3 regions of the Rhizobium sp. RHZ02 genome follow, and region 2 is predicted to be linked to each of the others. Evidence: predicted binding sites of a transcription regulator. Region 2 holds the regulator's gene; each other region holds the start of a gene.
What was found. The regulator LexA, encoded in region 2, represses DNA repair genes until DNA is damaged. The targets are predictions, from matches to a motif close to TGTTCNNNNTGTGTTCNG.

Region 1 (4,147 bases), on a different contig from region 2:
GCTCTGCTCGGCTTCCGCCACCTCGACATGCATTTCCGGCAGTTCGTCGAGGAACCGCGAAGGGATGGTCGACTGCCAGAGACCGTGGATGCGCCGGTTGGAGACGAACCAGATGTGGCAGCGGCGCTTGGCGCGGGTGATGCCGACATAGGCAAGGCGGCGTTCTTCCTCGAGGCCGGCGCGGCCGCTTTCGTCCAGTGAACGTTGGTGCGGGAACAGGCCTTCCTCCCAGCCCGGCAGGAAGACGGTATCGAACTCCAGGCCCTTGGCGGAATGCAACGTCATGATCGAGACGGCGTCGAGGTTTTCGTTCTGCTCGGCGTCCATGACAAGCGCGACGTGCTCGAGGAAACCACGCATCGACTCGAAGCTCTCCATCGAGCGAATGAGTTCCTTCAGGTTTTCGAGGCGGGTCGGCGCGTCCGCCGACTTATCGTTCTTCCACATGTCGGTGTAACCCGACTCTTCAAGGATCTGCTCGGCAAGCTCAGTGTGCTGGGTGTTTTCCAGCATTTCCTGCCAGCGGCGGAATGATTGGACGACGTCGAAGAGAGCTTTGCGCGCCTTCGGCTTCAGCTCGTCGGTTTCGATCATGTCGGCGGCTGCGGCCAGCATCGGAATGTCGCGGGCGCGGGCATAATCGTGGAGGGCGCGCACCGTCGTATCGCCAAGACCGCGCTTCGGGGTGTTGATGATGCGCTCGAAGGCGAGGTCGTCGGCAGGCTGGGCGACGAGGCGGAAGTAGGCCATGGCATCGCGGATTTCGAGGCGCTCGTAGAAGCGCGGGCCGCCGATGACTCGGTAGTTGAGGCCGAGCGTCACGAAGCGGTCTTCGAACTCGCGCATCTGGAATGAGGCGCGCACGAGGATCGCCATGTCGTTGAGCAAATGCCGCTTTCCATTGGCGCCGCCGCGTTGAAGTTGCTCGATCTCCTCGCCGATTTCCCTGGCTTCCACCTCTGAATCCCAGGATGCGTGCACCTGGACCTTGATGTCATCGGGGTCGCTGCGGTCGGTGAAAAGCGTCTTGCCGAGGCGGCCTTCATTGTGAGCGATCAGGTGGCCGGCGGCGCCAAGGATATGCGCCGTCGAACGATAGTTGCGCTCCAGCTTGATGACCTTGGCGCCCGGGAAGTCCTTCTCGAAGCGGAGGATGTTGTCCACCTCGGCACCGCGCCAGCCATAGATCGACTGGTCGTCGTCGCCGACGCAGCAGACGTTCTGCGGCTCGCCCTTCGGGCGCTGGGCAAGCAGCCGCAACCACATGTACTGGGCTGTGTTGGTGTCCTGATACTCGTCGACAAGGATGTAGCGGAAGCGGCCGTGATACTCCTTGAGAAGATCCGGGTTTTTCCGGAAGATCGCGATCGGGTGCATCAGGAGATCGCCGAAATCGCAGGCGTTCAGCGTCGAGAGCCGTTGCTGATAGGCAAAGTAGAGTTCGCGGCCCTTGCCGTTGGCAAAGGCGCGGGCGTCGCCCTCGGGAATGTCGCCAGGGCCGAGGCCCTTGTTCTTCCAGCCATCGATCATTCCGGCGAACTGCTTGGCAGGCCAGCGCTTGTCATCGAGGCCTTCCGCCTGGATCAGCTGCTTGATCAGCCGGACGACATCATCGGTGTCGAGGATCGTGAAGTCGGAGCGCAGGTTTACGAGTTCGGCATGGCGGCGCAGAAGCTTGACGCCGATCGAGTGAAAGGTGCCGAGCCAGGGCATGCCCTCGACGGCGCCGCCGACGAGCACGGCAATACGTTCCTTCATCTCGCGGGCGGCCTTGTTGGTGAAGGTCACGGCAAGGATCTGCGAGGGGAAAGCGCGTCCAGTGTTCAGGATATGGGCGATGCGCGTCGTCAACACGCGCGTCTTGCCGGTGCCCGCACCGGCGAGCACGAGTACGGGGCCTTCCAGTGTCTCGACGGCTTCGGTCTGTTCAGGGTTCAGGCCGGAAAGATAATCGGGGCGCCTGCCGCCATCGCGAGCTGCCATGGCACGGGCGGCGAGCCCTCCGGCGGCTGGAGCGGCAGGGGTCGGCTGCTTGCGCGGCGGCTCGCCCGGCTCTTCATCGAAGAAGGGGATATCGTCGAAACTATTGCTCATGGCGCGTAATGTAGTGATTCGGGATCGAAAGACCAGAAAAGATGTTCTGCTTTCATTCCGCCCCGCACCCGCTGTCCTCAGCTTATGCAGTGCATTCGAGCAGGCCTGCCCGGGAATTGCCCAGTGCGCTGTAAGGGCGGGCTCGGTCGCGCGCAAACATCGTCAATAAAACTCAGAAAACAAAACCGTCATTTGACGTTGACGATGAAATTCTACAACACGGCAGGCGGCGGTCGAGAGTTGCCTGACAGTAACTCAGTCTTGAATTACAATTCAGTAATGCCGGACCAATTCGCTTGCTGGTGATCGGCAAAGAGACAATATTGTCGCAGACGCGCGGCAATTTGTCCTGCGAACGCCTCTTTCGATAGACCCTGGACTAGCCTCGAGTCCCTCTGGAGACGTGAATGCCATTTTGGAAGCAGTTTATAGTTTGCCTTGTCGTGATTGCGGCCGGCTTTGCTGGATGGGTTTTCTTCGTGCCAGGGGCTGGCGAGACGCTACGGAAGGCCGGCTTTTCAGAGGTTTCAAAGCTGGCGCCCGGTGAGGCTGTACCGAAGCCGGTGGGGAGCGAGGAAGGGCAATCGAGACGTCGCAGCGGCGGAGCAAACGCGCCCGTTCTGGTCGCCACGCAGGCCGTCGTTCGTGGTGTCGTCAATGATCGGCTGAGTGCCATCGGCACGGGCGACGCCATCCGCTCCGTGGTGGTGATGCCGCAGGCAAGCGGGACAATTCGCGAGATCCTGATCAAGTCGGGCGACAGGATCACCAAGGGGCAGGTGCTTGCAAAGCTAGACAGCGAAGAGCAGGTCATCGCTCGCGGTCAGGCCGATGTGGCGCTGAAAAGCGCCGTCGAGAAATCCAGCCTCTACCACAACATCAAATCCAGCGTGTCGCGCATGGATGTCTTCGATGCCGAAATCGCCGAGCAAGGCGCACGCCTTCAACTGCAGGCCGCCGAACTCAATCTCGAGCGTCGCAGCATTGTCGCGCCGATCGATGGCATTGTCGGCATCATCCCGGTCAACGTCGGCGACAACGTTTCGACGACGACACCGGTCGCGACCCTCGACGACCGGACCGAAATCCTGGTCGACTACTGGGTGCCGGAACGCTTCGCCAACACGATCACGGTCGGCCAGCCCGTGGAGGCAACGTCGGTGGCACGGCCAGGTCGGGTATTCTCGGGCGCGGTCGAGGCAATCGACAACCGCATTGACGCCGCCAGCCGGACAATGCGCGTGCGGGCCCGGATCGACAACGCATCGGACGAACTGCGCGCCGGCATGTCGTTCAATGTCGGGATGCGGTTTGGCGGCGACCAGTATCCCGCGGTCGATCCGCTCTCAGTCCAGTGGGATTCGCAAGGCGCGTTCGTCTGGCAGGTCGTCGACCGCAAGTCCGGCAAGGTGCGTGTCAGCATCGTGCAGCGCAATCCCGACTATATTCTCGTCAAGGCCGATCTGGACGATGGCGATGCAATCGTCACCGAAGGGCTGCAGCGTGTCCGTGAAGGTGGCGCGGTACGGGTGGCCGGCGAAGTGGCGTCGAATTCGGAGCCAGTCACGCAATGACCGTGACCGAGATGCAGGAGAAGCCGGCTTCCGGCAAACAGACCTTCACCGCGCTGTTTGTCAGGCGCCCGATCCTTGCGCTTGTCTTCAACGCCCTGATGATCGTTGCCGGCCTTGCAGCCTATGCCGGGATCGAAGTGCGCGAACTGCCCGATGTCGACCGACCCGTGGTGACGGTGCGCACGACTTTCGACGGTGCCTCGCCACAGACTATCGACCAGGAACTGACGAAGGTGATCGAGGGCGCTGCCGCACGCGTCAGCGGCCTCAAATCCATTTCCTCCAGTTCTCAGTTCGGCCAGAGCCGGGTGACGCTCGAATTCTCTGACTCCGTCGATCTCGCGGTAGCGGCAAACGACGTGCGAGATGCCATCGGCCGTATTGCCGACCGTCTTCCCGAAGAGGCGGATGCGCCGCAGATCGTCAAGGCGGATTCCGACTCTCAGCCGATCATGCGTCTTGCCGTTACGTCGTCGAAA
Region 2 (4,147 bases):
ACGGGCGGCTGTTTTTGGGCGCAATGCATGCCGGGGTTGAGGCCATTGGAGGTGAGGGAAGCCACACCCGGCGCGGACGCGTTTGGGCGCGCGCCACAGCCTTCTTTTCTCGTGCCACGAGTTCCTGCGGAACCTCCGCTAACTTTCCAGACGCAATCCTTCGTGCCGTGGCCGACACGGATAAGGACTGCGTCGGATCGTTGTACCGTGTGGCTTCGTCTCGCCGTGGCAACGGAGATAGAGCATGCGCGGTTCTTCCTGGTTTCGTCCGTCTTCGCTGGGGCGGGCGCGATCCTCTGGTTCGTGCTTGGAAGTGCCCCCGGCCGAGCTCCGGATGTCGTTTGCGGCGACGCTTGCCCTCGTCGCCGGTTTACGCGATCTGGTCAAGAAGGCCGCCGCACGAACATCCCTTGCTGCAGGTCGCCGCAGTAACGCCCGTCGTTTTCATCATATGCTTCTTTGGTGGCATCCTGCTGACCGCGATGATCGGCGGCTTCTCGACCGCGCTTTTCGCCGTCGAGCACTTCCACCGGCTCAGCGCTTATGGTCTGCCGGCAAATCTCATGGCCATGCCGGTGGTCTCTTTCGTGGTGATGCCGATGGGCATGCTCGCTATGCTGCTGACACCTTTTGGCCTCGACGTCATTCCATGGAAAATTGCCGGTTTCGGGCTCGACATCGTGATCGCCATTGCCCAGATGGTCTCGACCTGGGCGGCAATATCGATATCGGCAGATTGCCGGGTTGGTATTTTCCTGTGGCGGTAGCAGGGTTCCTCTTACTTGCCCTTCTGCGCACCAAGATCCGCTACCTCGGCGCTGGCATTGCGGGGCTGGCAACAGTGCTTGTTGTGGTTGCGCCGAGCGAGCCGCCGCCCGACATGGTCATTGCCGAAGACGGCAATCTCGTCGCGATTGTGAGAGGACAAGTCCTTGCACCGAACCGGCCGCATCCGCCTGACTTCATTTTCGACCAATGGCGAATGGCGCTCGCCGCGGAGCTAGATCAACCAACGTAATTGTTGGAGGGTGTCAACGCTATCAGGCGGCGGGACAGTCAAGGCAGATCGGAGAGGTTATCTGCCGTGGAATTGCGCAATGCCCGCGATGCGTTACGTCAGGCTGCGACGAGCGCTGAGAACCGATTTGTATGCCTGAAAGGCGCCTGGTGCACAGCCACGCACGATAGCGGCTACGTCGTGACGATCGTCGAAAATCCCGCTTACTTCGGCGCTGCCTGCGATACGGCCGATATCGTCGTGACACCCGCTCGCCTCCGCACGACGGGGTGCCGGTCGGGCGCACTTTTGTTCACCGGCGAAACCTTGCGTCGCTTTGGTGCCGCTGAGGTAAGGATCGACGATCAAGGTAGCTCCGTCGTCACGACGGCCTATACGAGGCCCGACCGCCCTTGGATCCGCCATCGGGCGTATAATTGGCGAAGCGGCACCTTTGACGGCGAGCCGCTTGCCTTCAATGATAGCGGCGAATGAGGCCGACAAGCTTGCCCTGGACCTTGACACGGTCAGGCCCGAAAATGCGCGTCTCGTAAGCCGGGTTTGCCGCCTCAAGTGCGATGGAGGCGCCTTTCCGGCGGAAGCGCTTGAGCGTCGCTTCCTCATCATCGACAAGCGCAACAACGATGTCGCCGGCATTGGCGGTGCTGCCGTTGCGGATGATTACCGTGTCGCCATCAAAGATGCCGGCCTCGATCATCGAGTCGCCCTTGACCTCAAGCGCATAGTGCTCGCCTGGGCCAAGCATGTCCGCCGGAACCGTGATGTCATGGGTATTGTTCTGAATTGCCGAAATCGGTACGCCGGCAGCAATCCGTCCCATGACCGGTACAGAGGCAGGACCGCCGTTGTCAGCCTGCGGCGCTGGCTTCGGCGCCACAACTGGCTGTGGTTTGCCGAGGCTGCCTTCGATAACGCTCGGCGAAAAACCGCGGCGGGGCTGCAGGCTCGGGTTATATGCCTCGGGCAGTTTGATGACTTCCAGAGCGCGGGCTCGATTCGGCAGTCGGCGAATGAAGCCCCGTTCCTCCAGCGCGGTAATCAGGCGGTGGATGCCTGACTTCGACGCGAGGTCCAAGGCATCCTTCATTTCATCAAAAGAAGGGGGGACACCGGACTCCTTCATTCGCTCGTGAATGAAGAGAAGAAGCTCCTGTTGCTTGCGCGTCAGCATCGAAGTTGAACCCCAGAGTCGTGAAACAAAGCCAGAACAGACACTATATGTTCCATATGTGTTCCGCAAGTACCTAAATTTTCGTAAATCTTGCCTGCAACTTGCTGAGTTTTTGCGTCTCATTTGACCGAAAGCGTAGAAGGGGGTTGCATTGTCCTGTTGCCCGGCGCACATCTTCGCAAATTCCGGAGAAGTTGCCATGAGCGAAGCACATCCGCTGGACCACATCGTGCTGCCGGTTCCAAATATCAGGCTCTCGCGCGAGCGTCTCGGAAAGCTGGGATTCACCGTCGCGCCCGACGCCCGGCACCCGTTTGGGACCGAGAATGCCTGCATATTCTTCGCCGACGAAACTTATCTGGAGCCTCTCGGGGTCGCCAATGCCGAACTGCATGAAGCTTCGGCGCAGAAAGGCAATGTCTTCACCGCGCGGGACCGTGCCTTTCGATTCCGATGTGGAGACGATGGGCTGTCTGCCGTGGTCTTTGCGACGGCGGATGCCGATCGCGACCATGCCCGGTTTCTGTCCGAAAAGATCAATGGCGGCGAGATGCTGCAGTTCGAGCGGCCGATGAAGATGCCCGATGGCTCGGAGGTGACGGCTGCATTTAAGCTCGCCTTTGCAGTTGACCTGCGCGCTCCAGATTTCTTTTTCTTCACATGCCAACGTGTCAACCCGCTGCCAGCCGACCGGAAAGCCCTGCAAGTGCATGCAAATGGGGTGGTTGGGATCGCAGAGATCGTGCTTGGGGCACCCGACCCCAAGGCGTTTGGACCATTCCTGCGCGCCGCCGCCCACAGCTTGGGAACGACCAATGAGGCCTTCGGTGTGAGTGTGACAACTCCGAATGCCAGAGTGAGTGTTCTCTCCCCGGATGGACTGGACGCCTACTTCGACATCCCTGCGCCTTCCGACGATCGCGGTCTGCGTGGTGTTGCCATCGTTTTCAAAGTAGGCGATCTCGCCGTGACAGAAGCGCAATTGGCTGCTAACGGGATGACCTATACGCGCAAGAACAATCGAATTCTGGTGAAGGCCGCGCCCGGACAGGGCGCTCTCTTCGCCTTCGAGGAGAAACGATGAGCCAGACAAATTCCGAAGTCGTGGTCGGCGAAGGCGCCGGCCGCGTCACCTTTTCGAATTCCGGCAAGCTGTCGCTGATTGCCGGGCCTTGTCAGATGGAGAGCCGCGAGCATGCCTTCATGGTCGCCGGTGTGCTGAAGGAACTCTGCGACAAGCTTGGTCTCGGCCTCGTCTACAAGTCCTCCTTTGACAAGGCGAACCGGACGTCGCTGTCAGCGCAGCGCGGTATCGGCCTCGAAACGGCGCTTGAAGTGTTCGCCGATCTCAAGAGGGAATACGGCTTTCCTGTCCTGACCGACATTCATACCGAAGAGCAGTGTGCCGAGGTGTCCACCGTCGTCGACATCCTGCAGATCCCAGCTTTCCTCAGCCGTCAGACCGACCTGCTCGTTGCCGCCGCCAAGACCGGCCGCGTCATCAACGTCAAGAAGGGGCAGTTCCTCGCGCCCTGGGACATGAAGAACGTCCTCAACAAGCTGAATTCGAGCGGAAATCCGAACATCTTGCTTTGCGAACGCGGTGCTTCCTTCGGCTACAATACGCTGGTCTCCGACATGCGATCGCTGCCTATCATGGCGGCGATGGGCGCCCCCGTGGTCTTCGACGCCACGCATTCGGTCCAGCAGCCGGGCGGGCAGGGCGGTTCGAGCGGAGGGCAGCGCGAGTTCGTGGAGACGCTCGCGCGTGCGGCGGTCGCCGTCGGCGTCGCTGGCGTATTCGTGGAAACCCACGAAGATCCTGACAATGCGCCTTCGGATGGTCCCAACATGGTCTATCTGCGGGATATGCCGCGGCTTCTCGAAAAGCTGCTGGCCTTCGATGCGATTGCCAAGGCGGGATAAATGGATGGACGTGCACGCCGTCAACCGGCGAG
Region 3 (4,147 bases), on a different contig from region 2:
TGACGCCGACGATACCGCCGGGCGGCAGCTTGAAGGTGAGGTTCTCGATGAGCACGGTATCGCCGTAGCCCTTGGTGAGGTTCTCGGCTTCGATGACCACCTGGCCAAGGCGCTCGCCGACCGGGATGACGATCTGCGCATCGCCGGGGCGACGGGCCTCTGCCGCCGCGACCAACTCGTCATAGGCACGGATACGCGCCTTGGACTTTGCCTGGCGGGCCTTCGGGCTGGCGGCCATCCATTCCTGCTCGCGGCTGATCGCCTTCTGGCGGGAGGCCTCTTCGCGGCCCTCCTGCTGCATGCGCTTGGCCTTCGATTGAAGATAGGCGGAGTAGTTGCCCTCGTAGGGGATACCGCGACCACGGTCGAGTTCGAGGATCCAGCCCGTGACGTTGTCGAGGAAGTAGCGATCGTGGGTGATCATCAGGACCGAGCCGGGGTATTGGCGCAAATGTTTTTCAAGCCAGGCAATCGTCTCGGCGTCGAGGTGGTTGGTTGGTTCGTCGAGCAGCAGCAGGTCGGGCTGCGCCAACAACAGGCGGCAGAGCGCCACGCGGCGCTTTTCGCCGCCGGAGAGCTTCTCGACCGAAGAGTCGCCTGGCGGGCAGCGCAGCGCGTCCATGGCCATTTCGACCTGGCTTTCAAGGTCCCAGAGATTCTGGCTGTCAATGACGTCCTGGAGCTTGGCGCCCTCTTCCGCGGTCTCGTCGGAATAGTTCATCATCAACTCGTTGTAGCGATCGAGGATCGCCTTCTTCGGCGCAACGCCTTCCATGACGTTCTCAAGGACCGTCTTCGACGCATCGAGTTGCGGCTCCTGCGCGAGGTAGCCAAGGGTAGCGCCTTCGGCGAGCCACGCCTCGCCGGTATATTCCTTGTCGAGGCCTGCCATGATGCGCAGAACGGTCGACTTACCAGCACCGTTCGGGCCGAGGATACCGATCTTGGCATCCGGATAGAAAGAAAGGTGGATATTTTCCAACACCTTCTTGTTGCCGTACGCCTTGTTGAGGCCGGCCATATGGTAGATGAACTGACGTGCCATAGATAATTCGCTCCGCGCGGGAATTTGAGTTTTGCCGCTATTTAGGCGAATTGGGGCCAAGGAGCAACGCGCGGCGGCCAAAAACCAGAGGCTTTTGCAGCATTCATAGCCGAACTCGGCACGCTCCTCTACCGTAGCGTCGCATGATCAAGGCGCAGCTAGTCGCGGCGCGTGGACGGACGAAGGCTCGTTTTCGATGAGAGGCAGTCTCAGAACCCTGCAGCGTCCACGACGCCCTCATTGCAGCCGAACGACGTCCGCCCTGCCCCCTGGATAAGGTCACGAAGGCTTGCTTGCTCGTTCGATGTCGCGCCCTCCGACAGCCCGATAGTAAGTTCGCTGATAACGCGGCCTCCGCTGGCCCGTCGGCAGCTCATCTTGACGCGATCGCCGGCACCGGGGCCGAAGCTCTTGTCGAAAGCCGCCTTGATCGCCTCCGCCGTCAGTGGCTTGCCGATATTGGTCGCGAACAGATCGCGGACTGCCGAGGCGTTCAGCTCGTTGATCAACCGAACCGACGCGCTGAAATAGTCGTCGGCGCTCATCTTCGTGCAGGTGCCGTGCTTGGTCCACTCATGCCGCTCCAGGCCGGATTGCGTACCGGGCATCGCCTTATCGAGGGCTGTCTTGGTCTCCGCCGAAAGCTCTACCTCAGGCAGCCTCCCCCACTCGCCGTCCTTGTCGGCGCTCCGCAGGGTACCAGAGACGTCGCAATAGTCCTTCCGCATCGGCCAGAGCCCGTGCAGCGAAAAATTGGTCGCGTCAAACCTCTCCCTGGTCTGGCTGCGGCATTCCGGCTTGCGCTGGTTGGTTTCACAGAACGCGGGTTGCCAGCTGGCCGCCAGAATGAAGCGCGTCCTTCCGCCGCCGTCCTGGGCTCCCGCAACGCCAGCGGCCGCAATTCCTATCAAGACTACAGCCATGCGCAGAAATGGATTGCTCATTCTCACCCCCACAAAGAACAATTCATGAACAGGAAATCACGCCGCGTTTGTTTTCACAACCCTCAATCCGTAGGGTACGAAAAATCCCTTGGCATAAATATCTGGGCGTGTTGCTTTTCACGGCCGATCTGGTCTTCTCCCGGCAACGGGAGGATATGATGTTCGCAGAAACGCAACGCCTTGAAACGGCGGACGCTTCACTCGCCTTTCATCATGAGCCGGCGCAATCCGAGGCACGCGGAATTCTCCTTGTGTCTCATGGGCTGGCCGAGCATTCCAGACGTTACTCCCGTTTTGCGGCAGCGATGGCAGCCCGCGGCTACCATGTGTTCGCCTTCGATCACCGTGGGCACGGCGAAACGACTGGCCCGGATGCGCCAATCGGGCGTTTTTCCCGCCGCAACGGCATGCGACAGGTTATCGACGATGTCGGCTCTGTCCGCGAGCTTGCCGTAAAGCAATATCCCGGCCTCCCCGTCATCCTCTTCGGGCACTCGATGGGCGGGCTCATCGCGCTCAACGCGGCGATCACCTATCCGGAGAAATATGACGCCATTGCCGTCTGGAATTCGAATTTCAACCCGGGCCTATCGGGACGGGCCGCCCAGGCGGTCCTGTTGGCAGAACGAGCCCTTAAGGGCTCCGATGTTCCAAGCGGCATCCTACCGAAGCTCACCTTCGGCACCTGGGGGAAGTCCATTGCCAACCGTCAAACCGAGTTCGACTGGCTAAGCCGCGATCCTGTTGAGGTCGACAAATACATTGCTGACCCTCTGTGTGGCTTCGATGCTTCCGTGTCGCTCTGGCTCGATATTTTCGAGATGACGTTTCGCGCACCACAAGAGGCGCAACTGGACCGGCTGCCGAAGCACACGCCGATCCACCTTGTCGGTGGCGGACAGGATCCGGCAACAGATAACGGAAAAGCGGTGATCTGGCTGTCAAAGCATTTGAAAGCTCACGGCTTCTCCCGTATCAGGACACAGATATATCAGGACATGCGCCACGAAACGCTGAATGAAATTGGAGCGGACGCGGCCATCGCCGCATTCGCCGACTGGTGCGACGAAGCGATCGCAAGATCCTGAACTGAAGGGTTTCGCGATGAGCAATGGCATTTCGTCCCGTTCTGCCTCCGCTTCGGAGGTTTCGACCGGCATTCTCCTGATGTTCCTGTCGGTGCTGGTGTCCCCGATCATCGACATCTTTTCCAAGCTCGCGATCGCTACGATTCCTGCAGCGGAAATCACCGCCGCCCGCTTTGTGGTGCAGGCTCTCTGCATGTTACCGATCGTTGTCTGGCGAGGAAGCTGGAAGACCTTCTCCTGGCGAGCCAATATCTTTCACGCCATCCGAGGCGCCATCATTACCATTTCCATGGTCTCCTTTGTTACGACGCTGAAGTTCATGCCGGTTGCTGACGCCATCGCGATTTTCTTCGTCGAGCCGATCATATTGACGATCCTGAGCAGTATCTTCCTCAAGGAGACGATCGGCTGGCGCCGCTACATTGCCTGCGGCGTCGGCTTCTTCGGCGCGATGCTGATTATCCAGCCGAGCTTTCAAGAGGTCGGCTACGTCGCGCTTCTGCCCGTCGTCAGCGCTTTCTGCATCGCCATCTTCGCCTTGATGACCCGCGTGCTTTCGCACCGAGAAGATCCGTGGGCGATGCAGCTTCAGATGGGCATCTGGGGTCTGCTGTTCTGCGCGATCCTGCTTGCCTTTGGCAGCGGCACAGGTTCCGACATCTTCGACGCGGTGATGCCGGATGGCCGGGGCTACTTCTATCTGGTCGGCGTCGGTGTCACGGCGGCCATTGCCGGCATCTTCGGCGTCTATGCCTATCGTGCAGCACCTGCCTCCATTTTGGCACCACTGCAGTATTTCGAGATCGTGTCGGCGACCTTTTTCGCCTGGCTCGTATTCGATGACTTTCCGGATGCGCTCAAGTGGGTCGGTATCCTGATCATTATCGCATCGGGCTTGTACATCATCTGGCGCGAGCGCCGCTTTGCATCGAAGCCCGTATCCGATACACCTCAATCGGCCCTGGCGCCCTGATCTGATCGTGGGAGGAACATGACAGACAATCAGCTCCAAAAACCGCCGCTATCAGGCATACGCGTCATCGAGCTTGCGCGAGTGCTTGCCGGGCCAT

Region 1: the regulator LexA is predicted to act here: its motif matches at 2,137-2,154, upstream of IB244_RS15305 (ATP-dependent helicase).
Region 3: the regulator LexA is predicted to act here: its motif matches at 2,003-2,020, upstream of IB244_RS15005 (ribonuclease T2 family protein).

The regions. Positions count from the first base shown of each region.
Region 1 is NZ_JACUZX010000008.1:192,128-196,274, forward strand. Features, by position in the region: gene IB244_RS15305 (ATP-dependent helicase) at 1-2,094, opposite strand, end outside; gene IB244_RS15310 (efflux RND transporter periplasmic adaptor subunit) at 2,502-3,668, shown strand; gene IB244_RS15315 (efflux RND transporter permease subunit) at 3,665-4,147, shown strand, end outside.
Region 2 is NZ_JACUZX010000030.1:48,355-52,501, reverse strand. Features, by position in the region: gene IB244_RS27560 (ComEC/Rec2 family competence protein) at 411-767, shown strand; gene IB244_RS27555 (hypothetical protein) at 758-1,018, shown strand; gene IB244_RS27550 (hypothetical protein) at 1,085-1,492, shown strand; gene lexA (transcriptional repressor LexA) at 1,473-2,189, opposite strand; gene IB244_RS27540 (VOC family protein) at 2,389-3,273, shown strand; gene kdsA (3-deoxy-8-phosphooctulonate synthase) at 3,270-4,115, shown strand; gene IB244_RS27530 (methyl-accepting chemotaxis protein) at 4,136-4,147, opposite strand, start outside.
Region 3 is NZ_JACUZX010000008.1:124,704-128,850, reverse strand. Features, by position in the region: gene ettA (energy-dependent translational throttle protein EttA) at 1-1,045, opposite strand, end outside; gene IB244_RS15005 (ribonuclease T2 family protein) at 1,255-1,989, opposite strand; gene IB244_RS15000 (alpha/beta hydrolase) at 2,148-3,077, shown strand; gene IB244_RS14995 (DMT family transporter) at 3,094-4,050, shown strand; gene IB244_RS14990 (CaiB/BaiF CoA transferase family protein) at 4,069-4,147, shown strand, end outside.